4 regions of the Staphylococcus sp. SUC_1.2 genome follow, and region 2 is predicted to be linked to each of the others. Evidence: riboswitches for the same ligand, from Rfam matches in the RefSeq annotation. Region 2 holds a riboswitch; each other region holds the start of a gene.
What was found. Region 2 has a riboswitch for thiamine pyrophosphate ahead of NR218_RS01535 (thiamine phosphate synthase). Riboswitches for the same ligand answer to the same signal wherever they lie in the genome.
Positions count from the first base shown of each region.

Region 1: linked by a shared signal. The riboswitch ahead of tenA (thiaminase II) and the one ahead of NR218_RS01535 (thiamine phosphate synthase) in region 2 are both predicted to bind thiamine pyrophosphate.
Region 3: linked by a shared signal. The riboswitch ahead of NR218_RS04210 (3-oxoacyl-ACP reductase) and the one ahead of NR218_RS01535 (thiamine phosphate synthase) in region 2 are both predicted to bind thiamine pyrophosphate.
Region 4: linked by a shared signal. The riboswitch ahead of NR218_RS06630 (ECF transporter S component) and the one ahead of NR218_RS01535 (thiamine phosphate synthase) in region 2 are both predicted to bind thiamine pyrophosphate.

Region 1 covers NZ_JANJPM010000012.1:8,662-14,772, forward strand. The annotation lists gene NR218_RS05610 (HD domain-containing protein) at 1-376, shown strand, start outside; gene yidC (membrane protein insertase YidC) at 434-1,303, opposite strand; gene thiE (thiamine phosphate synthase) at 1,393-2,031, opposite strand; gene thiM (hydroxyethylthiazole kinase) at 2,034-2,822, opposite strand; gene thiD (bifunctional hydroxymethylpyrimidine kinase/phosphomethylpyrimidine kinase) at 2,815-3,636, opposite strand; gene tenA (thiaminase II) at 3,629-4,318, opposite strand; TPP riboswitch at 4,395-4,497, opposite strand; gene NR218_RS05640 (transglycosylase family protein) at 4,710-5,456, opposite strand; gene NR218_RS05645 (single-stranded DNA-binding protein) at 5,860-6,111, opposite strand, start outside.
Region 2 covers NZ_JANJPM010000002.1:111,913-118,023, forward strand. The annotation lists gene NR218_RS01520 (FUSC family protein) at 1-1,548, opposite strand, end outside; gene NR218_RS01525 (HNH endonuclease) at 1,610-2,740, opposite strand; gene NR218_RS01530 (putative quinol monooxygenase) at 2,848-3,132, opposite strand; TPP riboswitch at 3,370-3,479, shown strand; gene NR218_RS01535 (thiamine phosphate synthase) at 3,547-4,137, shown strand; gene thiO (glycine oxidase ThiO) at 4,130-5,245, shown strand; gene thiS (sulfur carrier protein ThiS) at 5,229-5,429, shown strand; gene NR218_RS01550 (thiazole synthase) at 5,431-6,111, shown strand, end outside.
Region 3 covers NZ_JANJPM010000008.1:29,119-35,229, reverse strand. The annotation lists gene NR218_RS04220 (5,10-methylene-tetrahydrofolate dehydrogenase) at 1-1,030, opposite strand, end outside; gene NR218_RS04215 (solute:sodium symporter family transporter) at 1,121-2,713, opposite strand; TPP riboswitch at 2,990-3,091, shown strand; gene NR218_RS04210 (3-oxoacyl-ACP reductase) at 3,215-3,964, shown strand; gene NR218_RS04205 (LLM class flavin-dependent oxidoreductase) at 4,028-5,320, shown strand; gene NR218_RS04200 (DUF4064 domain-containing protein) at 5,438-6,111, opposite strand, start outside.
Region 4 covers NZ_JANJPM010000015.1:13,214-19,324, reverse strand. The annotation lists gene NR218_RS06640 (energy-coupling factor transporter transmembrane component T family protein) at 1-162, opposite strand, end outside; gene NR218_RS06635 (ABC transporter ATP-binding protein) at 155-1,558, opposite strand; gene NR218_RS06630 (ECF transporter S component) at 1,571-2,146, opposite strand; TPP riboswitch at 2,239-2,340, opposite strand; gene graF (glycopeptide resistance-associated protein GraF) at 2,605-2,724, opposite strand; gene auxA (lipoteichoic acid stability factor AuxA) at 2,877-4,172, shown strand; gene NR218_RS06615 (class I SAM-dependent rRNA methyltransferase) at 4,326-5,498, shown strand; gene NR218_RS06610 (DUF697 domain-containing protein) at 5,564-6,106, shown strand.

The DNA of each region.
Region 1 (6,111 bases), on a different contig from region 2:
GAATATTATTTTTATTATCAAACATTTGAGTTATCAAAATGGTAGAAATAACGATGTTACACTTCCAATCGAAGGGCAAATCGTTAGAGATGCTGATCGCTTAGATGCTATTGGTGCTATAGGTATCGCAAGAACGTTTCAATTTTCTGGACATTTCAATGAGCCAATGTGGACAGAATCTCCCTATCACTCAATTCCTTCAGAAAAAGATATGGTTGATTTACCTCCTTCTGCTATTAGACACTTCTATGACAAGTTATTAAAATTAAAAAAATTAATGCATACACAAACAGGATCTCAACTAGCTGAAGAACGTCATCAATTTATGAAACTATTTTTATCTCAATTTTATAGCGAGTGGCACTTAGAAGAATAAAAAAAGTAGGAAAAGATAGATGATCTTTTCCTACTTTTTTATCGTATTATACTTATATTATTTTTTCTTCTTATTATTTTTAGAAACGACTTGCGTATTTTTACCTTTTTTATTTGAATTATTTTCTTTATGTGCCTCAGCCATAGGTCCAATTTCTTGTTTTGCAACTTTTTCATAATGTTTATTTGCAAAGAATGTTTGAATAATTAAGAATGCCGCACTGACAGACCAATATAAACCTAGTGCCGAAGCTGAACTTAATGAAATCCAAATAATCATAATAGGTGAAACGATCATCATCATATAAGTCATTTGACGTTGTTCTTCAGGCATTTGTTTACTTGACACCCATGCTTGGATAAAGTATAACACACCGGCAATAATAGTAATCCAAATATCAGGATGTACTAAATTAAACCATAAGAAATGTGGATGTTCTGTAATACCGCCACCAATACGATAACGCAATACGAAATATAATCCCATAACGATAGGCATTTGAATTAAAACAGGTAAACAACCTAAAGCACTCTTCATAGGATTGATGTCATATTTTTTATAAACTTCCATCATTTCCTGATTAGCTGCCATTTTTTCTTCTTGAGTACGTGCACGTTTCACTTTTTCTTGTACACCTTCTACTTCAGGTTTAGCAATTTTCATTTTTTCACGCATCATATGGCTATTTTTATAGTTTGATAGCATGAAAGGCAATAAGATAATACGAATAACTAATACTAAAACGATGATTGCAATACCATAATCATCATGAAAAACAGAATGGCCTAACCAATGTAAAATTTTAGCCATTGGTTCAACGAATGTATTGTAGAAAAATCCATTTCTATTACTAGATTTGGAATAGTCACATCCAGCTAAAAAGACCATTACCCCTAATAACAAAGGTAGTAGCGCTTTCTTCTTCATTTTTACACCTCTATTGATATATTCACATAGAAATAATTTTATCATAGATAGGGTGTACTAGAAAACAAAAACTGAAAAAAAAGAGATATTTATTTGAAATAGTGCTTTAATTTATTAACAGTCTTGTCAATATTTTGACTATGTGTAATGACCGAAATAACTGACACACCATCAGCGCCTTCTTTAGCTATAGGCTCACAATTATCTTCAGTAATACCACCTATAGCAACCATAGGTAAGCTTGGATTAATATTTTTTAATGTTGCAATCATTTCAGGGCCTACAGGGGCACTTGCATCAGATTTTGAAGATGTCTCATACATTGGACCTACACCTATATAATCTACGTGTTCTAAATCTGATTGTTGATATTCCTTTACGTTTCCTACACTTAACCCTATAATTTTATTTTTAAAACGATTAGCAAAAGAAGCAATTATTTCGTCATCTTGACCTACATGTATACCATCTGCATCAATCTTTTCAGCTAAATCCACATCATCATTAATGAGAAAAGGTACTTTATACTCATGGCAAAGTGTTTTCAATTCCTTAGCTAAGGCTTCTTTTTCATTCCCTACTAAAGCATTTGGTCCTTTTTCACGAAATTGAAATAAAGTAATTCCTGATTCTAATGCTGCTTTTAAAACATCTTTAATGTTTTGATCACCGATGATGTCTTGTGTTCCACATATAAAATAAACTTGTAAACTTTTTGAATCAAACATATTTAAACCTCTTCACGTTTTACAAATTGTTTATAAGTATCATAGTTAAGTTGATACATTTCATCAAGTAATTGAGATAAGAATGTTCCAGGTCCATTAACCTTTTCACTTTTTTCAGCAATCTCTGCGGCAATATTATAATAACTTACTGATTCTTCTAATACTTGTAATGATGGATGTGTATTTCTAAATAAAAATCCAGCAACTAAACCGCCTAATAAACAACCAGCGCCTGTGATTTTTGCCAGTAATGGAGAACCATTTGATAGTTTGACAATTTGATTATCTTGAATAATAACATCTTCTCTACCTGTAATAACAATTGCTGTTTGATATTTTTCATAAGCTTTTTTAGCAATTGTCACTACATCTAAGTCTGTTTCCCCATCAGTGCCTTTCATTGTAGTATTTGAATCTACTAAAGTAAGAATTTCAGATGCATTTCCTTTAATCACAGAAACATTTATTTCAGAAAGAAAAGTTTCACAGAATTGTTTACGATATGTTGATGCGCCTACAGCAACTGGATCAAATACAATGGGTGTACCTTGTTGATTAGCAATTTTTCCAATTTCTAAAATATCTTTTTCATTTGCTTTAGTTAATGTTCCAATATTTATAAGCAGTGCCCCTGCTACTTTATAGAACTCTTCTGCTTCTTCTGGAGCTTCACTCATTGCTGGACTTGCACCAATACTCAAGAGTCCATTCGCAGTGAAGTTTTTAACCACATCATTGGTATAACAGACTACTAGTGGATTCTCTTGTCTTATCTTTTCTAAACTATTCATCGTCTAAACCTACTTTCTTCATATAAGCAAAATGGTTTACCGGGCCGCGTCCTTGACCGATTTCAGGTGTATGTTCAATACTTAATGAAATAAATTTTTTAGCTTTTTTTACAGCTTCATAAATTGTTTTACCTTTAGCTAGTTCGGCTGTGATAACAGCTGAAAATGTGCAACCTGTACCATGAGTATGTGGCGTATTAAATCGCTTCTCTTCAAAAGTATAGACATCATCTTTAGTAAATAAAAAGTCTTTAGCATTATTTAAATCAGCAGAATGACCGCCTTTAATTACTACACCTTTACTTCCTATTTCATTTATAAATATATGACCTGCTTTACGAATATTATCTTCAGTATCAATTTTCAAGCCAGTAATTTCTTCAGCTTCTGGAATGTTAGGAGTAACGACATCCGCTAATGGTAAGAGCGTTTTCTGAAGATGTTTTTTTGTTTCATCATCCATTAAGGAATCACCACTTTTTGCTAGCATAACTGGATCGATAACATAGGGAATATTGCTATGATTTTTTAAATACGTTTGAATCAGTTCCATCGTTTCATGTGTAGCAATCATTCCAGTCTTAATTGCGTGAGGTAATTCATCATCAAATACGCTATCTAATTGTTCTTTAACCCAACTAGTTTCTAGATTATGGATATGTTGAACTCCTTTAGTATTTTGAGCCACAATACTTGTAATAGCAGCCATTCCATATACGCCACAAGCATGGAATGATTTTAAATCTGCCATAACTCCTGCGCCACCAGAAGGGTCAGTACCAGCAATTGTTAACGCAATCTTAGGTTTATTCATGATTTGCTCCTCCAAAATCCCATTCTTCATCAATGTATGCCATATTAAAGAAGTGACGTTCATGTACAGTACTTTGTAAAAATGCTTCTTTAATTTCTCTTTTTTCCTGTTCGGTACAATGTTCTGTAAGTTCATTTAACAAACGGTCAAATACTTCAATTAAAGGTGCCATTTCAGTGCTATAAAAATCAAACCACTTAGCAGTAAGTGCATCTCTATTAAGATTTGAATCTTCTAATCCCCATTTAGCAACCACTTCATATACGTAAGGACATGGTGCCATTGCAGCTATAGTGTATGCAGCATTTTCGTGTGTATAAGCATGATAATACATATGTTTAATGTAATGATCTCCACTAGGTGGCCACACTTTTTCTTTTACAATTTCTTCATAAGGTTCATTAATATAGTCCGCTAAAATTTCATGGGCTTCTACTTCGCCGTCTAACATAAATTCAATTTGCTCTACTAAGAATTTCACTTCTTTCATAGTAGGTGCTTTAGGAATAAGTAAAGCATATAAATTAGTAAATTCTTTTAAATAAGAAGCATCAGCACGTAAGTATTGGCGTACTGCTTGTTTTGATAATTTTCCCTTTAATAAATCTTGAATAAAACCATCATTATAAATCTCTTCAATAATTGGCTTTGACGCTTGCTTTAATTCATCTGAAAAACTCATTAACTATTCCTCCTTAAATAAAAAAACTACATTTCAACGTAGAAATGTAGTCAATATTCAAAAAAATAGAATGAATGAATATGTATTACTACTTTCCTACGTTGGCATTAACCAAATCAGGTTATAAGGGTCTGAATGCTTCATCTCAGCCATGTTCCATGGCTCCCCTAGTAGTCTTTAGTTTAATTTAACCATAACAAAACCATTGTTATAATTCAAATAAAAAAGATATTCATTGAAATAAGTTTAATTCATACAACTATTATTATAAATATAATAAATAAAGAATAGTACAGAAATCTTTCTAAATTCAGTCATTACTATCAATATATATAAAAATGCCTAAGACAACTCATATTGTCTCAGGCACTAGTAAATTATTTATTAAGTTTTACGCTGTAACCCATTGAGATGGACCTGCAGTATTATAAAGTTTTACTGCCGCAGCATCTTGAACACTTTCAGGTGCTTGTGCTGGTGATACACCTTTATATTGTGCTGGTGCTACTGAATCCCAAGTAGATTGTAAGAATTGATATTTACCTGCTGCACCAGAAGAAGGGTTGATGGCATGAATATCTCCACCTGATTCGCGTTGAGCGATTTGTTGTAAATGACTATTTACATTTACAGATGAACCACTTGTTGATTGTTTAGGTTGATTTGTAGTTGCATTAGCAGGTGCTTGTTGTGTTTGAGTTGCTTGTTTAGTTTGTGTTGTTTTTGGTGCTTGTTGTGTTTGAGCTTCATTTGCATAGTGTTGACTTACATTTGAAGTTGAAGCTGATTGATTTATATGATTATAATTATTATTTTGGAAAGATACATTTTGTGCTGATTGAGTTGAAGCTACATTTTGATTAGCACTATTTACAGTTGAACCGTTTGATGGATAATATTCCCATTTAAAATATGTTCCATCTGACCAAAAATGATAAGTTTTACCATTTAAATTAAATTGGTAATTATAAGCTCCTTCTTGAATAGGATGTTGATTTAATGATTGATCGTTAGATTCCGCTAATTGAGCTAATTTTTCTTTATTAATTTGATTTTCACTTGCATCAGCATGACTTACGTTTCCTGCTACTAATCCTAAGCCTACTGCTAATGAAGATGCAATAATTGTCTTTTTCATAATAGTATAATCCTCCTAAGTCATTTGTTTTCTTAAATATTTTACGGATACTACTCTAACATCTAAAAAAGCTTAGCAGGTTACAGTGAAATAAAAAAAATATACTTATTTTACATTAAAATTACATAGATTTGTAAATAATTTTTCTTATATATATACTATAAACACTTTAATGGCAGTGTTTATTAGATATATAATAAAAGAACCAACTGTAATTACTTTGTAATATTTCAGAAAAATACACTGTCTTTTTTATCATTCAATGAATGAGTTGTATCTAATGTCTTATACATAGTTAAAGAGGTCGGAATATTTATACCGACCTCTTGAGTATATTTGAGTATAATTGAAAGACTTATTTTATATTAATTGGAAAGGTTTGGAGTATTAAAAATAGAGAGTTTTATTTTATATTCATTAATTCGAGATTATCAAATGAATAAGTGTCTGTATTTAGTGAGCTATCTGAGAGTTTTTCATTATTTAATTTAGGGGACATAAATTTAATTGTTTCAACATATAATTCTGTGACAAAGTGAGTTTGTTTTTCCTTTTCATATTTACGAGAACGCATTTGGCCAGTAATACCTACTAAAGATCCTTGAGAAGTATATTTTTCAATGTTGCTAGCCATCTTACCAAATGCTTTACAAAA
Region 2 (6,111 bases):
ATCACGTGCTGTATCTTGGTATTTATTTTCTGAAAATAAATATTGGAAAATAACCGCTTCTTTACGTACCACTTCTACAATCACAGTAGGTAACATGGTTGACGCATTTTTTCGATTAATGATTAAAACACCAATGACCGCAATCACAATCCCAATCAATACGTCAACAATTCGTGTATAGGCAATATCAATGGATAAATTACCAGAGGCTAGACCATTTAACAGGATGACTTGTGTTGTAATAAAAATAACCGCAAACGCATAATTTGCTGCGACAAATCCTTCTGTCATCATAGCAGACAGTCCCATTAAAATGACTGCGACGATTAAATGAGGTTGGAAAAAGAGTATGGCTGATAAAAGTAAAGTTCCTACAATTGTTCCAAGACCACGTGCTAATGAACGGTCTAACATCCGAATCGTCGTTAATCCTAATAATACTGTATGAGCAGATAATGGGATCCAATATGAGCGTTGGATATTGAAAAATAACGATACAAAAATAGCCGCGCCCATAATAACAGCATACGTTAATGCATTACGGAAAATAATGGAATCGAGTGTTAAGTTTTGAACGATACGTTTACTATATAATGGTTTACGAATACTCGCTTCAGATTCTATTTGTTCCGGTTGTAATTGCGCAATTTCGTCTATTTTAAGTATGTGTTGCATCAAACTTTCAAATGGTTCATCCACATCGACTTTTTTCGTCCATTTTTCTCGTTTTGAAGATAATTTATAGGCATTTCTAGTAATCATATCCATCATCTCAATCAGTTCTTGAGGGATGGGACGAATATTTTTTTCATTTAGTTCAAGTAACTCGGCATAAATTCCTTGGGCTGACGTATGAAGAAGCAATAACTTTTCAAAGCGAGAACTTAACTTTTCACTCATCGCAGTAGTCGAAGTAATCAATAGCTTCTCTGAATTTTTAAACTTTGTTACTGTGTCTTGTGAAATGTCTTTAAATTTTTCAGCATCATTAAAGTGATGCATCAAATTATTAATCGTCTGAAAGTCAGAGGTAATCGCTCGATCTTCCGCTTTTTGTTTTTGGAATACAATATTTAAAATGACGACTAATGTCGCTAACATTCCTCCAATAAAAATCGCTAAGCCACGAATCGGTGCTTGTTCTGGAGCGTCAGGTAAGTTACTCGATAAGCAAAATGTAACTAAAAAGAATGTGGATGAAGGACCCGCAATTTTTAACACATTAAATACATAGAATGGAATGACAGTAACGATTAATAATAATACACCGTACAGCACTGGCTGATTGACAGTTAATGTTCCAAGCATCATACAAATGGTAAAGGATAACGTACAAATAATGACCGTTCTTAACATTGATTGTGCCGAACCTTTAAATACATAAGTATGTGCCAAAGTTCCGGTTGCTACAAGTAGACCAAAACTAAAATGTCCTAGTAAATACCCTATCAATGTTGGGATAATCATTAATAATCCTTGGCGTATACCTTTCCATAGATTAATTTTAGGCTTATCAAACCTTATTAATGAAGCAATCACATGTCCCACTACTATCTTTCCTTTCATTTTTCAAACATATTAACAGCGACATTAAATAAAAAGTTATTTATTAGATATAATTTTTTTCGATAAACTTTTTTCTATGTTCTTTCATATATTTTTCTTTTTTTTCATTCAATTTAATTCCAATATTTTCATTTATATTTAATTTTTTATAATCTTCTTTCCTTATATTTTCTGAAATCATAATCTTACCATTTATATCAAATGAAATGTAATGTCTATCAAATAATTTATCATGAGTTTCACAAAGTAGTAGAGTATTATTCAAATCTCCTCTGATTTGATTTCCCAATTCATAAAAATCTTTGTATTCTTTAACTTTACTCCAAGGAATTATATGTGAGGCTATTAGTAAGAAAGGGTAATCTATTCCACAAATTTCACATTTTCTTCTTTGATATAATAGGTTTTTCCGAATATTGTCTTGACCAATTCTAACTTTACTATCTCTAATTATTTCTGAAGTTTTCACATAATTATTCAAAAATAAATTTAAATATTTAGTATGTAAAGAAGATGTTTCAATTTTCAATTTAAATTGAGTTGTGTCTTCTGCAAAGTTCTTAAAATTATTCGGTGCATTATAAAAATTTTGAGAATCTCTTAATAAATCTTCTATAAAATTTCTTGTACTTATTTCTGAATTATCTATAGTAAACAAAAATTGATAATTACTGATGTTATTATTTCTCTTAATTTGGCACACTTCTTCATATTTTAAATTTTTTACATATGGAAAGGCTAATCCTTTATAAATATAATTACGTCCTTGATTTCCAATTTTTTCAAAATAAAAAACTGGAAATGGGTTTATATCTTCTTCTAATTTCCCATATACTAAATCAAATAAATATTTAAGATTTTTATTTCCTCTTTTTTTAGTATCAATAGCATCCTTATTAGAATCTTTTTGATCTCCATAATAAGTAAGTATTGAAGTATCATCATTATAATTATTTGGATATATATCCGAATTACTACTATTAGAAATAATCACAATATAAGCAATATTTCCGTCTTTAGAAATTTTAGTTCGAATTCCCCCAGCATTTCCAACATTAAATAATTTTTTAAAAGGGTCATCTCCAACATTACCTTTAATTCCACCTTTATATACACCATTTGGTACTAAAGGCGCATTCTCTAATTCTGAAAACTCAAAAATTCCATTTTCTATTAATAAATAGCTCCCCTAAATTATAGAAAATTAAATTTTCTAGTTGCTCTAATTCTAAGGAAGCTATTAATTTTCTCAAATCCATTTAAATTTTTAATTATTAGTTATTATTTTGTTTCTGCTACATTAATGACAGGTTCTTCAGCGACATATTTTCCAATATTTTCACTAAATGCTTTGAAATGATCTGAATGGTTATGTGCTTGAACCGCTTCTTGATCTTTATAATTTTCAACAACAACGAATGTGTTGCGTTCTGCTACATCTTCATAATGTGAATAAAATGTATTTCCTGGTTCTTGACGTGAACTTTGAACTAATTTATTCATTAAATCTAAATAGTCATTACGCACATCTTCTTTGATTTTAAGCTTTGCATTAATAATAATCATATAATCACCTTCCAAATATAATTATAACGTTTTACCCGTCTGTTATAAAAAGAAAACGATAGTAAGAAGAGGGGTAGCATGTATTTTCAATTCAATGTTATGTAAAACGTGGTTTCTTGATTAAAAAGTATATTACTATAAATCTAATTTATTTTTGTATTTGAACTCTATTAAAAAAGGTTGTAGAATAAAAATAAAGCAAAAATGCTGATGTTTATTTTAAACACAACTGAATAAACGATCCACTGGAAGTGCCTTTGTTTAAGGCTGAGAGTAAAGAACGAACTTTATAATTCCTGGAACCTGATCCAGTTTGTACTGGCGTAGGAAAGTGGCGACTAGAATATCGTAAAGTTAAGCAAAACGCTATTTCCCTACTGCAGGGAAATAGCGTTTTTTGTTTACTAAGGAGTGGTGTTCATTTTTATAGCGATAACGAAATATAAAGATTTAACCAATGATGATTTACAACATTTTCTTGATATCTCGGATGGAATAGATGGGTTATTGTTTCGTACTCCCATGTCTTCAAGTGACTTGTCTTCATTTTTAAAATCACTTATAGAAAAAGGATTTCCTAAATCAAAAATCATTATTCATAGTGATGTACATTTACTTGAACAACTTCACCTCTCTCATATTCATTTTCGAGAAATGGATGAAGATGCATTTAGCTATAAATCCATACATCCAGAGATTGAAGTGAGTATGTCTACACATTCAATTGAATCTGTTAAAGCAGCTTATGAACACGATCTTGATTATGTTTTTTTTGGACACATTTTTAAGACACCTTCAAAACCTAATCAATTGCCTCGATCAAAAGCAGAGATTCAACGTGTGTTAGAGATTCCTATTCCAATTTATGCCATTGGAGGTATCACTGAAAAAACGATTCCTCAATTACCTCGTGGTTTTAAAGGAATTTGTGCGATTTCTTTTTTTATGAACGCATCTTTACAACAAATTGAACTGTTGCGAAAGGAGTGGTTGAAAGATGCATGATGTTTTAATCATAGGTTCGGGCGTGATTGGCATGTCTATTGCGCGACAATTAAGCCAATCTCACCTTGACATTGCACTTATCGATCGTGACGTGCCAGGTAAACACGCATCATATAAAGCAGGTGGTATGTTAGGTGCTCAAAATGAATTTACTAAAGATACTGATTTATTTAGACTTGCTCTTGAATCACGAAGTCTCTTTCCACAATTATGTCAAGATTTAGAAGATGAGACAGGTATTGATATTCAGTTTCAAAATTCAGGATTAATTAAAGTGGCTAATCGTCCTGAAGATGTTGAAAGTTTAGAAAAACAGTATCAATTTTTAAGCGGTTTAGATTCTAGCGTCATTGTTCTTTCAGATGAGGAACTTACTGATTTAACGAATGGTACAGTAACATCAAGTGAAATGGCTATTTACATTCCACAAGATGGACAAATTAATGCCAATCACTACACTAAAGCTTTATTTACATCTTTAAAGCAACGTCAAATTAAGCGATATTTTAATACAGAGGTACAATCTGTTCATCGCCAAAATGGGTACTACGATGTTGAAACGTCACAAGGCACATTACAAGCTAAGAAAGTCATTGTGGCAGCGGGCGCATGGACATCTAAATTATTAAATCAATACTCATTACCTAGAGATGTAGTCGGTGTAAAAGGTGAAGTCTTACTGATTGAAAATGATCATTTGGATTTAAAAGAAACCGTATTTATGACCAATGGCTGTTACATCGTACCAAAATATCCAAATCGTTTCTTAATTGGTGCCACAAGCGAGTTTGATAACTATTCAGTTGGTAATACAGACGATGGTATCTCTTGGTTACACCACTTTGCAAATGAACGTATACCAGAACTCGCACACGGCAAAGTCATTAAACAATGGTCTGGTGTCCGTCCATATACTGAAGGAGAAATACCGATAATGGACCGTATTGATGAAGATTTATATGTGATTTCTGGTCATTATCGTAACGGTATTTTACTTTCGCCTATTATTGGTCGTGATATCGCCAATTGGATACTCACCGGTGTTAAACCGCGTCGATATGAATCATTTAGTGCTTCAAGGAGGTTAAATCATGAAGTGTATCATTAATGGGGACACATTCAATTTTGATTCAGAACAATCTATTACATCTGTACTTGAATCTCTTGAATTAGATCCTAAACGTGTCATTGTCGAACATAATAAAACTTTAATTAAACAAGAAGACTACGATCAACATACAGTACGTGAAGATGATCGATTAGAATTATTAGAATTTGTTGGAGGCGGATAAAATGTTTAACATTGGACCATTAGAAATTAAATCTCGTTTATTATTAGGTACAGGAAAATTTGAAGATGAAGCTACGCAAACAAAAGCGATTGAAGCAGCAGAAGCGAATGTGCTGACTTTTGCTGTAAGACGTATGAATTTATATGATAAAAACTTACCTAATCCATTAGCAAATATTAATCTTAAAGACTTTATTACTTTTCCAAATACAGCCGGCGCTAAAACTGCTGAAGAAGCGATTCGTATCGCTGAAATTGCAAAACATGCTGGCGTATGTGACATGATTAAAGTCGAAGTGATTGGTGACGATGAAACATTGTTACCTGATCCATTTGAAACATATGAAGCATGTAAAGTGTTATTAGAAAAAGGTTATATCGTATGTCCTTACATTTCTAATGATGTCGTATTAGCGAAACGTTTAGAAGAATTAGGTGTTCATGCTGTCATGCCACTTGCTTCTCCAATTGGTACTGGACGTGGTATTAATAACCAACTTAATTTAAGTTACATTATTAAAAATTCAAATGTTCCCGTTATTGTGGATGCTGGTATTGGTTCACCAAAAGATGCGTGTCATGCGATGGAATTAGGCGCTGATGCTATTCTTTTAAACACTGCAGTTTCAGGTGCAAAAGACCCTGTTAAAATGGCTGAAGCAATGAAACTTGGTATTCATGCA
Region 3 (6,111 bases), on a different contig from region 2:
ATTGTCGATACGAATAAGTAATCTGACGAATCTTCTCTTCATTCTCTACAGTAGAACCCATTGCCCCAGCAAGTAAACCTAGTGAAGATACAAACCATACTAATTTTACATAATTTATAAACGTAAAATGAGGATGTGCACTAGTCCATTGATTAAATAAACTTGGTGGAACAAACAATGATACACTTATCGCTAATAAAAGATATAAAATAATATAATTTAAAAGTGTAATAATAAATAATGTGAATATGGTAGTGAAATTATAAATATAGCGATACACACGTTGCGATTTAGCTGTTTTACGTTCAATCAATTGATGTGCATAGAGTAACCAGCCTGTCATACCTAGGATAGCAATAAGCATAAGTATAATAAATCTTACTATGGAGTACTGTATACTCAGTTCCCAAGGCATGGAGAAAATCGATACATAAGTCCCAGTTGCAAAAGCAACTGAAATAATCTTTTTGAAATTAAAAATATTTTTCCATGGTTCATTTGCACGTGTTAACCCTAAAATAAGTTGAATCCAACTGAGAATAAACCATCGATGAATATAACGTTGCTTTGGCGTTTCATCTTCATTTGGTTCTACTGCTTTAGGATGTATAAGCGGATGAATCTTGGGAGCCACTCTTGAAGTTGAATAATACAATTGTTCAATAATAGAAGTTAAACTATTTCTTAATTTTCGTCGTAGGTCTATCCAACCTAATGAAGGTAAAGATAGCATCGCTACTTGTTTATCATTATTAAAATCACTAATCACTACTTTATTTCCAGAAATACTTGGTAAATCTGTAATACATACAACAAAATCCCAATCATGTTTCTCTTTCATTTTTGCCGCTTTATCAATACTTTCATGTACATCTTCAGCTGAGCCAATCATTAAATCAACGTGGAGCTGAAATACCCATTCTTGTTGATCATTCACACGTTGATTCAGCTGTTCTTTTACATCTGGAATAACAGCTTCTACGTGTTTATGAGATACACCCGGTGAAGGTATCAAACCGATTTTGTGCATTGTGTTATCCTCCTTTCTTTATAAATATATAAAGTAAGGTGTACGTCGAAAAAGTCTACTCTTTTCAAACGTACACCTATTTATAAATAATTATTTAGCAAGTACAAGTGGTGAAAAGATAATGTAAGCAAGTACTACTAAACCTAGAACAATACCGCCTGTAATATATCGATATTTCCAAGGTGTCAGATCCACTTTAGCTTTATTAGTATTTAAGTCAAACGTATTGGAAGGTTTAAATTTATTAAAGACAAGTATAATAGCTAAATCAATAAAGAACATAAAACTAAAAGTATATAGATAATTTAATTGTGGCACCATAAAACTAATTGCAGCATATAACACAATGTGTGTAACTAAAGCTACTTTAGCGCCTAGTTTAGATGTATGCTTAGAATAAAATGCAACTAAGACCAATGCAAGTACTGGCATACTATATACACCATTGAACTGTTGCACAATCGCATATAATCCACTTGGGAAAAGGGCAATAAGTGGAGATATACCTACTACAATAATGCCAATCACAACTGTCGCGATATGACCGACACGTGCAATATGTTGATCTGAAGCACGCTTACCAAAAATAGGTTTATAAAAGTCTAAAGTAAAGAGTGTTGTTGTACTGTTTAATGATCCAACAAATGAACTTAATATGGCTCCAAAAATAACTGCTCCGAATAGACCATAGCCCCAATCAGGTAAAATCGCCTGAATCAATGCAGGATAAGCATTATCATTAGATGTTATACCCCCATTGAAATAATTATATGCAATAACACCAGGAATCACCGTAAAAATAGGACCAAATACTTTAAATAAACTTAAATATATCGCACCTTTTTGTGCTTCTTTTAAATTCTTACCAGCTAATGCTTTTTGTACAATCATTTGGTTCGCACACCAAAAGAATAAATTATTAAAAAACATACCAAAGAATAACGTTGGCCATGGAACAACATCTGAATCAATGGCCCCAAAAGCGTTTAGTTTTTCAGGCGTACGTTGGACCATATGGTCGAATCCTTTTACAAAATTCCCATCACCTAAATGATGTAAACCTAAAATTGTAATAATCAAACCACCTATAATTAATCCGACACCATAGATTGAATCACTAAATGCACTCAGTGATAAACCACCAATGAATAAATAGATAACACCTACTGCACCAATGACAAATGCAATAATAATTGTTGCTGTTGCATCACTTACTCCTAAGTATTTCCCAATATTAAACATTTTATTAAAAATTAATGAACCAGAATACAAGACAACGGGTAAAAATGACACAACATAAGTAAAAATAAACAATATAGAAACGAAGCGTTTAGTAAAGGTACCATAACGCATTTCAAGTAATTCAGAAATGGTATCCACACCGTACCTTAAATATTTGGGTAAGAATATCCATGCAAGTAAGACAACGGCTACAGCAGCTGTGACTTCCCAAGCCATAACTTCCATACCCTTGCCATAACTTTGACCATTCTGTCCTACAATTTGTTCTGTAGATAGATTGGTCATAATAATTGTTGAGGCAATCGTAAATCCTGTTAAACTATTGCCTCCCATAAAATAGCCACCTGCACTATCAGTCTTTATTTTCCTTGAACGCCAAAATGCATAAAGGCTGACTCCAATAACAACGGCTAAAAATAAAATAATTGCTAACCAATTCATAATAAATGTCGATCTCCTTATTTTTTAAAATAAAAAAACGTTAAACTTTCATTTAACGTTGGATAACTAATCTATTCTATGATGTACATGTCTTGTGCCTTATTTATTTTAAACACAGAATATCTAATTTTCAATTATCATATTTAAATTTATTATATAAATAAATTATATAAAATATTATCTTTAAATTTGATGATATTTTTTATGTTGTTGAATATTATATGGAAGCGCTTGACTTCTCATAATAGAAGTCATAAAGTGAAACTATAGTTAAATCATATGCACTAGGGGTGTTTTAAAACTGAGATGAGGTGTAACCTCAAACCCTTTGAACCTGAACTAGCTTATACTAGCGTAGGAAAGTGTCGTATAAAATAAGATAACCTGTTGAGATGTGTCAAACTGTTCTCAATAATGATATATCTATTTTAATGCAACTTTCCTAATGTGAAGGTTGCATATTTTTTTGCTGTAAATGAAGTAAATGGAGGCACGATATTTATGACGAGAACAGTATTAGTAACTGGAAGTAGCCGTGGTTTAGGTGCGGTCATTGCAAAAACATTAGCTAAACAAGGATTTGAAGTTATCATTAATTACAATCAAAGTCGTGAAGCAGCTGAACAATTAGCACATGAGATTGGTGAAAATGCCATTGCTTTACAAGCAGATGTCACACAACGTGACGAAGTCGATCGTTTAGTTAATGAGGCAACACATCATTTTGGAAAAATTGACATTGTTGTCAATAATGCATTAGTTAATTTTAAATTTGATCCAAATGCGCAAAAGGCATTTAAAGACTTATCATGGGAAGACTACCAACAACAAATTGATGGTACACTAAAAGGCGCTTTTAATGTTACTCAAAGTGTCATTCCACAATTTATAGAGCGTGGTTCTGGCACCATTGTAAGTATTGGCACAAACTTATATCAACATCCTGTTGTACCATATCATGAATACACAACAGCTAAAGCTGGGTTGATTGGGTTCACACGTAATATTGCAGCCGAATTAGGGCAATATGGTATTACTGCTAATGTAGTGTCAGGAGGATTGCTTAAAACAACTGATGCTAGTGCCGTCACTACACCAGACGTTTTTGATTTAATTGCACAGACTACGCCATTACGTAAAGTGACTACCCCACAAGATGTTGCTAATATGGTTGCTTATTTAAGTAGCGAAGCAGCAGATGGTATGACTGGTCAAAATATTACTGTCGATGGTGGTTTAACCATGAATTAATATATAACTGGTCTTCCTTATCTTAGAATAGAAATAAAATGAACATTGGAGTGAGAAATTAAATTGACTCATCAACATCAACTTCATCTCGGTGTATTAATCTATGGATGTGGTCATCATCAAGCTGCTTGGCAACTTCCCAATTCAAGTATTGAACGTATCGGTGATATTCAATACTATCAAGAATTAGCTCAGTTATCTGAAAAAGGGTTGTTAGATGTAGTCTTTTTCGCAGATAATCAGTCTTTTATCCCTAGCTATACTTCTATGCCAAGTTTTTGGTTTGATCCACTGATTAACTTAACTGCTATATCTCAAGTCACACAACATGTTGGATTAGTTCCTACCATTTCAAGTACATTTTCTAATCCATTCACTGCAGCACGTCAGTTACTTAGTTTAGATCATATTAGTGGTGGACGAGTGGGATGGAATTTAGTCACTTCCATGACAGATGCCGAAGCTCAAAATCACAGCATGGACCATCTACCCAATCATGATGAACGCTATAAGAAAGCAGAAGAGTTTGCTCAAGTCATGAATGGATTGTTTGATTCTTGGCATACTGAAGATTTCAAACCAAATCGGCATCATCATACAATGATAAATCGCAATATCAAACCGCTTCACCACAATGGCAAATATTTTCAAGTTCATGGACCATTAACAACACCAAGTAGCATTCAAGGAAAACCTGTGGCGATGCAAGCAGGTGCATCTAAACAAGGTATTGCATTAGCTACAAAATATGCAGATGCAGTATATTCTGTTTCTTGGAATATGAAGCAAGCAAAACGTTATCGCGAGCGCTTAGATAGTGAAATGGCACAACATGACCACAAGCGTTATATTAAAGTCTTTCCTGGACTAGTCACTTATGTAGGTCATACACATGAAGAAGCATTGAAAAAGAAAGCAAAACTTGATCAACGACTTCCTATCAAAGCCGCTTTAAAGCAACTCAGTTTTTTCATTCAACAAGACTGTAGTCAGTGGGAATTAGATGCTCCTGTGCCTAAACTACCTTCTTTAGAAGAGTTTAACGGTCCCGTCGGTCGATATGAAACCATCTTAGAAATTATTCAAGATAAGCAACCTACTGTCAGAGAACTGCTAAGTTACCTTAATGCGGGGGGTGGACATCTGACACTCATAGGTACGCCAAAAGAAATTGTAGATGAAATGGAACGCTGGTTTAATGCGGGTGTTGCAGATGGATTTAACTTAATGCCACCTTCTTTACCAGATAGTTTAGACGACGTGGTTACACTCATTGTACCTGAATTACAACGTCGTGGCTTATATCGACATCAGTATAAAGGTTCTACACTAAGAGAACACTTAGATTTAATTTAATATTAAAATCATTTATCTAATATATTTTATCCAAACCATATAGTAGAAATTGTAGAAATTAACGTAAAAAGCGATGGTATTAACTTAGGAATACCATCGCTTTTATATATCATATTATTAATATTTGTATGGATCGTTATCTTTTTCTTCTTGAAGCTTTCTTGCTTCATCTTGAATAAAATCATTACTTCGTTTATTCGTTTTATGATTTGAATAACGTTGATCACGATAGTCGTCATCATTTGAATCATTTACGTGTGTATCGTGGTATCTTTCATTATTATTGTCCGCTGCTTGATTTTTATTTGAATAATGATCTTTAATATAACGTTGTTGTTGTCTTTCTTCTTCTTCATTCAAAATGAATGCATTATTATTTGCATTTACATCATGATGGTCTCTTCTGTAATGATCATTATAACCGCCATTGCCATACATGTCATGCTTAGGTTTACGAACAAGTAACATAATACCAGCAATTAACCATAAAATTAAACTAATCCAGTTTGTAGCAATCGCTAAAATACCTGCAATAATTAATAAGATACCTGCAAGTTTAGGTTTTTTATTAATTAAAATACCGCCAATAATTGCAAGAATTAATGGGATGAACGCGCCCCATGTAAAGAAATTAAATAAACCACCTAATGCATCCATACCATTATTTATTTCTGTTATAGAAACCTCATTGCCTTGTTTTTGTGTTTCATTAATAATTTGTTCTTTAAAATCAGCATTACCAATAAAGGGTTTAATCATTAAAAACATAATTGCAACTAATGCTTGAATCG
Region 4 (6,111 bases), on a different contig from region 2:
AAAAGATAATAAAAATATAAACATTAATAAAGTAATATAAATCATGTAATCAAAATTATGCACAAAAATGATAAAAATAAATAATAAAACTCCAAGAATTAATTTCGTAATAATATTTACATCATCTACAAGTGTATGACGCTTTTTCCAACGTTCAAACATTTGATTCACCTGCCATTTCTAAAAGCTTATGATTTTCTACGACAAGTCGACGTGTTGGATAACGATGAATAATTTCAGGGTCATGCGTCACCATTACGATAGTTTGTCCTTGTTTTACACGTTCTTCAAATAGCTTAATCAATTGAAATGTATTATGACTATCAAGTCCAAATGTTGGCTCATCTAGTAAAACAATTTCAGCTTTTGAACTTAAAGCAGTTGCTACGCTTAATCGACGTTTTTGACCTGTAGATATTTCAAAAGGATGATGATGTTTAACTTTTTCTAAATGTAAAAGTTTCAAAAGATGCTCAGTTTCTTCTTTCGATTTTGCTTTATCAAGATGATTATAATGAATATTAATTTCGTCATAAACTGAATTTGTAATAAATTGAAGTTCAGGATTTTGGTATACAAGATACATATTTTGAGCAGCATCTTTAATTTTCTTCAGTAATCGCTTCTCATAAAACATTGTACCGTTGTATTTCACTAATTGCATCATAGATTCGAGTAAAGTAGTTTTACCAGCTCCATTTTTTCCAGTAATTGTAATCCATTCTCCAGGATGAATATTTAGTTCTGAAACTTCAAATAGTGTATTTTTACTACGAATTATTTGTCCGTTTTGAAATTTAAAAAGTGTATTGGAATATTGGGGAGTTAAATCTTTTCGAATAGGTGCATAATCCCAAGCATGAGGATGCCATACGCCAAATTCAGTGAGTAACGATTCACAATGTTTGAGTATGTATTCAGGTGTATTATCAGCTATAATTTCTCCATCATAGTTCATTAATATGACTCGATCTACATGATGCCAAATATGTTCCACTTTATGTTCTACAATTAATACCGTTTGATCAGTCCATAAGTGAATTAATCGTTGCCATAAGTCAGCAGTTGCTTGTACATCTAACATAGCTGTAGGTTCATCTAAAAAGAGTGTATCAGCTTTCTGTAAAATCGTTTCAACGATAGCAAGCTTTTGTTTCATACCACCACTTAAATTATTTACGAAAGTTGAATTATCCACATCTAAATCTACAGACGCAAGTGCTTTTTTAATTTGTTCATCCATGTCTTCTCTTGGCACTTTTTGATTTTCTAAGACGAAAGCTAATTCTTCGTAAACTTTTGGCATACAAAATTGTGTATCTGGGTCTTGAAAAATAACCCCCGAATTAGGATCAATGTCTAGTTCATCATATTTCATCGGTAATTCTATAAGATTAGGAACAATGCCACTAAGGACATTAAGCAATGTGCTTTTACCAGATCCTGAAGGACCTAGTAAAAGCACTTTTTCTTTATCTTTAATTTCTATATTTAGATTATCGAAAATTTTTCGATCACCATTTGGATATTTTAGACGTAAATTTTTGACTTTTAACACAATCATTTCCCCTTATAAGTTGTCGTAATCTTTTTGAGAGGCAGGACGGAATAATTTAGTTACTCCAGTTTGATCTAAGGCTTTTACAATTAAATAAGAGAGTATACCAGACAGTACAATACCACTAATAGCACGGAAAATGATGAAAAGTAGTAAGTTCCAACCCGCAACTTCGTTTAGATAGCCGTAAAAATAATCTACAGGGAAAGATACTAATGCTGTTACTAAACCAGCTAACATTGCTACCATTAAAGAACGTGATTTGTATTTAAAGATAGCAAACACAACTTCACATGCTAGACCTTGTAAAATGGCATATACTATAGTAGGAATATCAAATTTCCCCATAACAATAGTTTCACCTGCACCAGCAGCAAATTCAGCAATTAATGCAATACCTGGTTTAGGAATAATTAAGTAAGCCACAATAGCAGCCATAAACCAAATACCGTATGTAAGTTGCTCTAGATGTATACCAGCTACTTGAGCTAAATTATATGGCAACCACCATAAGTTATAAATGATTGCAAAAATAACAGCAATCAGCACCGTAACTAGAATTTCTGAAAGTTTTAAACCTTTAGACATAAAATAGTTCCTCCTAAAAAAACGCACAACCCTTCGTAGAAAAGTTGTGCGTAAATTTAAATAAAAATGCTATTGATTATTAAAAACATGATTTATTTAAGTTAACACTTTCCTACGCTAGTTTTTAACTAGATCAGGTTCAAAGGGTTTGAGGTTAAGCCTCATCTCAGTGCTATACACCCCTAGTGCATTTATATTTTATTTATTTTAAATGTATGACTTTTAATAGTAGATGTCAAGATGCTTTTAATCTATATTTAATTAAAAATAAATTATAATTAAACAGTTTACATATTTAACAATTAAAATGTAATTAGTTCTAAAAATAATGAAAGAAAGTAGGATAGATTTATTTCCAACTCAGCCATCGATAGCCAATATATTAAAAATACCTGAGACAGCTTGTATGTCTCAGGCTTATTCATTAAATATTCTTAATGATGACATAAATAAGAAAATTAGTCTAATGTATTTTGAACATCTTGTTTAGTTTGTTCAATATCATCAGTTTTTTCTTCTTTTTGTTCTTTTAATTTTTCTTCATATTCTTTTGCTTTTTTTGCATCTTCATGTGTCATAGGACAACTCTCCTTTTTCATAGATTACTTTACAAAATTAATATACCCAATTAATAAAAGAATAAACTTCATCTCAGTCTAGAGAAGTATTTTATTTTTTATTAAAGACAAGAATAGAAAGTTCATATATAATTAATTTTGAGGTGAACTGTATGTCTTTTCTTAAGAAACACGCCGAGATTATCTATAGTTACTTGATCGGTATCGTTTCACTCTTCACAGGTCTCATTATCTTAATCAATTTGCCTTTAATCCATAAACTAAAAGATAAAGATAAAATTGATTTAAAAATACATAATATATGGGACTTTCTTAATGCATTTTTTAGTGAAATAATTAGAGTGATGAGTAGATTCATAGGCAACTTTCCAGTTGTAAGTGCAGTCATAATTATTCTATTTGGTATTCTAGTCATATTGATTGGATATACGTTATTTAGAACAACCAAATACGATTACGACATCTCAATTTTCTTTTTAGTTATTGGTATTTTATACTTCCTCATTACAATTACATTGATGACTCAAGTATATGGTTTTTGGGCAATTATATTCATTATTCCATTTGTGATTCATACAGGATATATTGTTTATAAAGATGAATTGTATCAAGAAAATAGAAAAGTTCATTATTTATGGATTATTATTTCATATGGAATAAGTTACTTGATTACTCAACTGTCATTGTATGGCAAAATCGATGCAAATGAGATTGAGCCTATTGATATTTTAAGTGTAAATACATTCTTCATCATTATGTGGTTATTAGCTCAAGCGGCAATTTGGAATTTCTTATTCTTACGCCGTGCGTTACCTTTAACAAAAGAAGAATTAGGGGAAGAAGAGCCTGAATTATCAAGAACTCAAAAAGGAAACGTTTCGACTCAATCAAAAGTTCATTTTAAACAACTTCAAGATAAAACATCAGAATATGCACGTAAGACAAGAAGAAGTGTAGATTTAGATAAAATTAGATCTAAACGCGATAAATTTAAAAGTAAATTTAAAAATATCGTAGATATAGAAGAAGATGATATTCCTAAGTGGATGAGACGTCCTAAATGGATTAAACCAGCATATGTGGAAATTTTCTGTGGTTTTATCTTATTCTTATTTACATTTATAGAATTTAATAATAGAAATGCTCTATTTGTATCTGGAGAATGGGAATTATCACAAACTCAATACGTGATTGAATGGATTACACTGTTAATATTACTCTTTATTATTATCATTTACATTGCGACGACATTTACTCATTTTTTAAGAGGCAAATTTTACTATTTACAGTTGTTTATGATTAGTATTCTATTCTTCAAATTGCTTACTGAATTTATTAATATAATGATTCATGGTCTATTACTTTCAATATTTATTACACCTACATTAATTATTATGTTAATACCTGTAATTATAGCATTTTCGTTGCAATTAAAAGAAAAACCATAATCTGAGTAAGGGAGTGGAACAGAATTCATTTTTGAATTCAGTGTTCCACTTCTTTTTTTAATTTAATATTTAGGTGAAGAATTTTAAATTTGTTAAAATAGTAGAGTAGATTACAATAGATTCGTTACAAAAATTAAAATAGGAGAAATTAAAATGAAAATAGCAACTTTAAATAAAGGCAAAGAAACTAAATATTTAAATCAATATCCTTTAGTTGAAGAAGAAGATATTTTTCAACACGATCATTTAAAAGAAGGTGACTTGTTTAATATAGTTACTGAAAATAACCAATATATTGCAACAGCTTATGTAGGACGTCAACATAAAGGATTAGGATGGGTAATCACATATAGCCAAGAAGAAGATATCAATATTACTTTCTTTGAAAATTTATTTAAAAAAGCGCTAGAAGAAAGAGAGTATTACTATAATATAGAAGGAACTAATGCTTTTAGACTATTTAACGCTGAGGGAGATGGCGTTGGAGGTTTAACTATTGATAATTACAATGGACATCTACTTATTCAATGGTATTCAAAAGGAATTTACAAGTTTCGTTATATAATTATTGAAGCAATAAAAAAAGTATTTAAATTTGAATCAGTTTTTGAAAAAATGCGCTTTAAAGATACGGAGTATACAGGAGGACATGTACTTGGAGAAACTCCGGAATTTCCAATAGTTATTGAAGAAAATTTTACATTTTACAATGTTGATTTAAACGATGGATTAATGACAGGAATATTTTTAGATCAAAAAGAAGTTCGTAAAAAATTACGTGATTATTTTGCCGAAAATAGAAGTATTTTAAATTTATTTAGTTATACGGGCGCGTTTTCAGTGGTAGCATCTAAAAATGCTAAAGTTACAACAAGTGTAGATTTAGCTAATCGTTCTCGTACATTAACTGAAGAAAATTTTGGGTTAAATGGTGTAGACCCTAAAAGTCAATATATCTATGTCATGGATACATTTGATTTTTATAATTATGCAGCACGTCATGGAAAACAATATGACACAATAGTCATTGATCCACCTAGTTTTGCGCGTAATAAAAAGAAAACTTTTTCAGTGCAAAAAAATTATGATGATTTAATTAATGGTGTTTTAGATGTTTTAGCACCAGATGGTACATTGCTACTATGTACAAATTCAAGTGCTTTTTCTTTAAAAGCATTTAAAAATGTAATTAAGAAAACATTGGAACAAGCTAACGTAGAATATGAAATAGAAGAAGTCATGGGATTACCAAAAGACTTTAAAACACATCCACATTATAAACCTTCTAAATATTTAAAAGCTGTATTCATAAATATTAAGCATTAAAGTACTGAAATAGGGTATTAAATGTATATTGAAAATATTATGAAAAACGAAAGGTGAGTCAGTAAGTGGGTATTATTAATAAAATTACAAATGGAGTTACTGATAAAGTTAGTAAAAAGGTCTTAGATATAGAAGAAATTAACGAAAAAGATATCTTACCTAAAAATGAAGAAGAAATTGCACAACGTAGAGAAAAAGCTAAAGCTGTTGTTAAGAAAAAATCTTTATTATCTTCAGGGATGAGTGTTGTGCCAATTCCAGGATTAGACTTTGGTGTAGATATCAAATTGATGAAAGATATTATTGAAGATATTAATAAAATTTATGGTCTTGATCAAAAACAAGTCAATTCTCTTGGTGAAGATGTTAAAGAACGTATTTTATCAGCAGCAGCAATTCAAGGTAGTTCAATTATTGGTGAAAAAGTAACTAGTGGTGCTTTGAAACTAATCATTAGAGATGTTGCTAAACGTACAGCAGCAAAACAAACAAAATGGTTCCCAATAGTGGGACAAGCTGTTTCAGCTTCAATTAGTTACTACTTTATGAATAAATTAGGTCAAGATCATATAGAAAAATGTGAAAAAGTTTTACGTGATATTATTTAATTTTT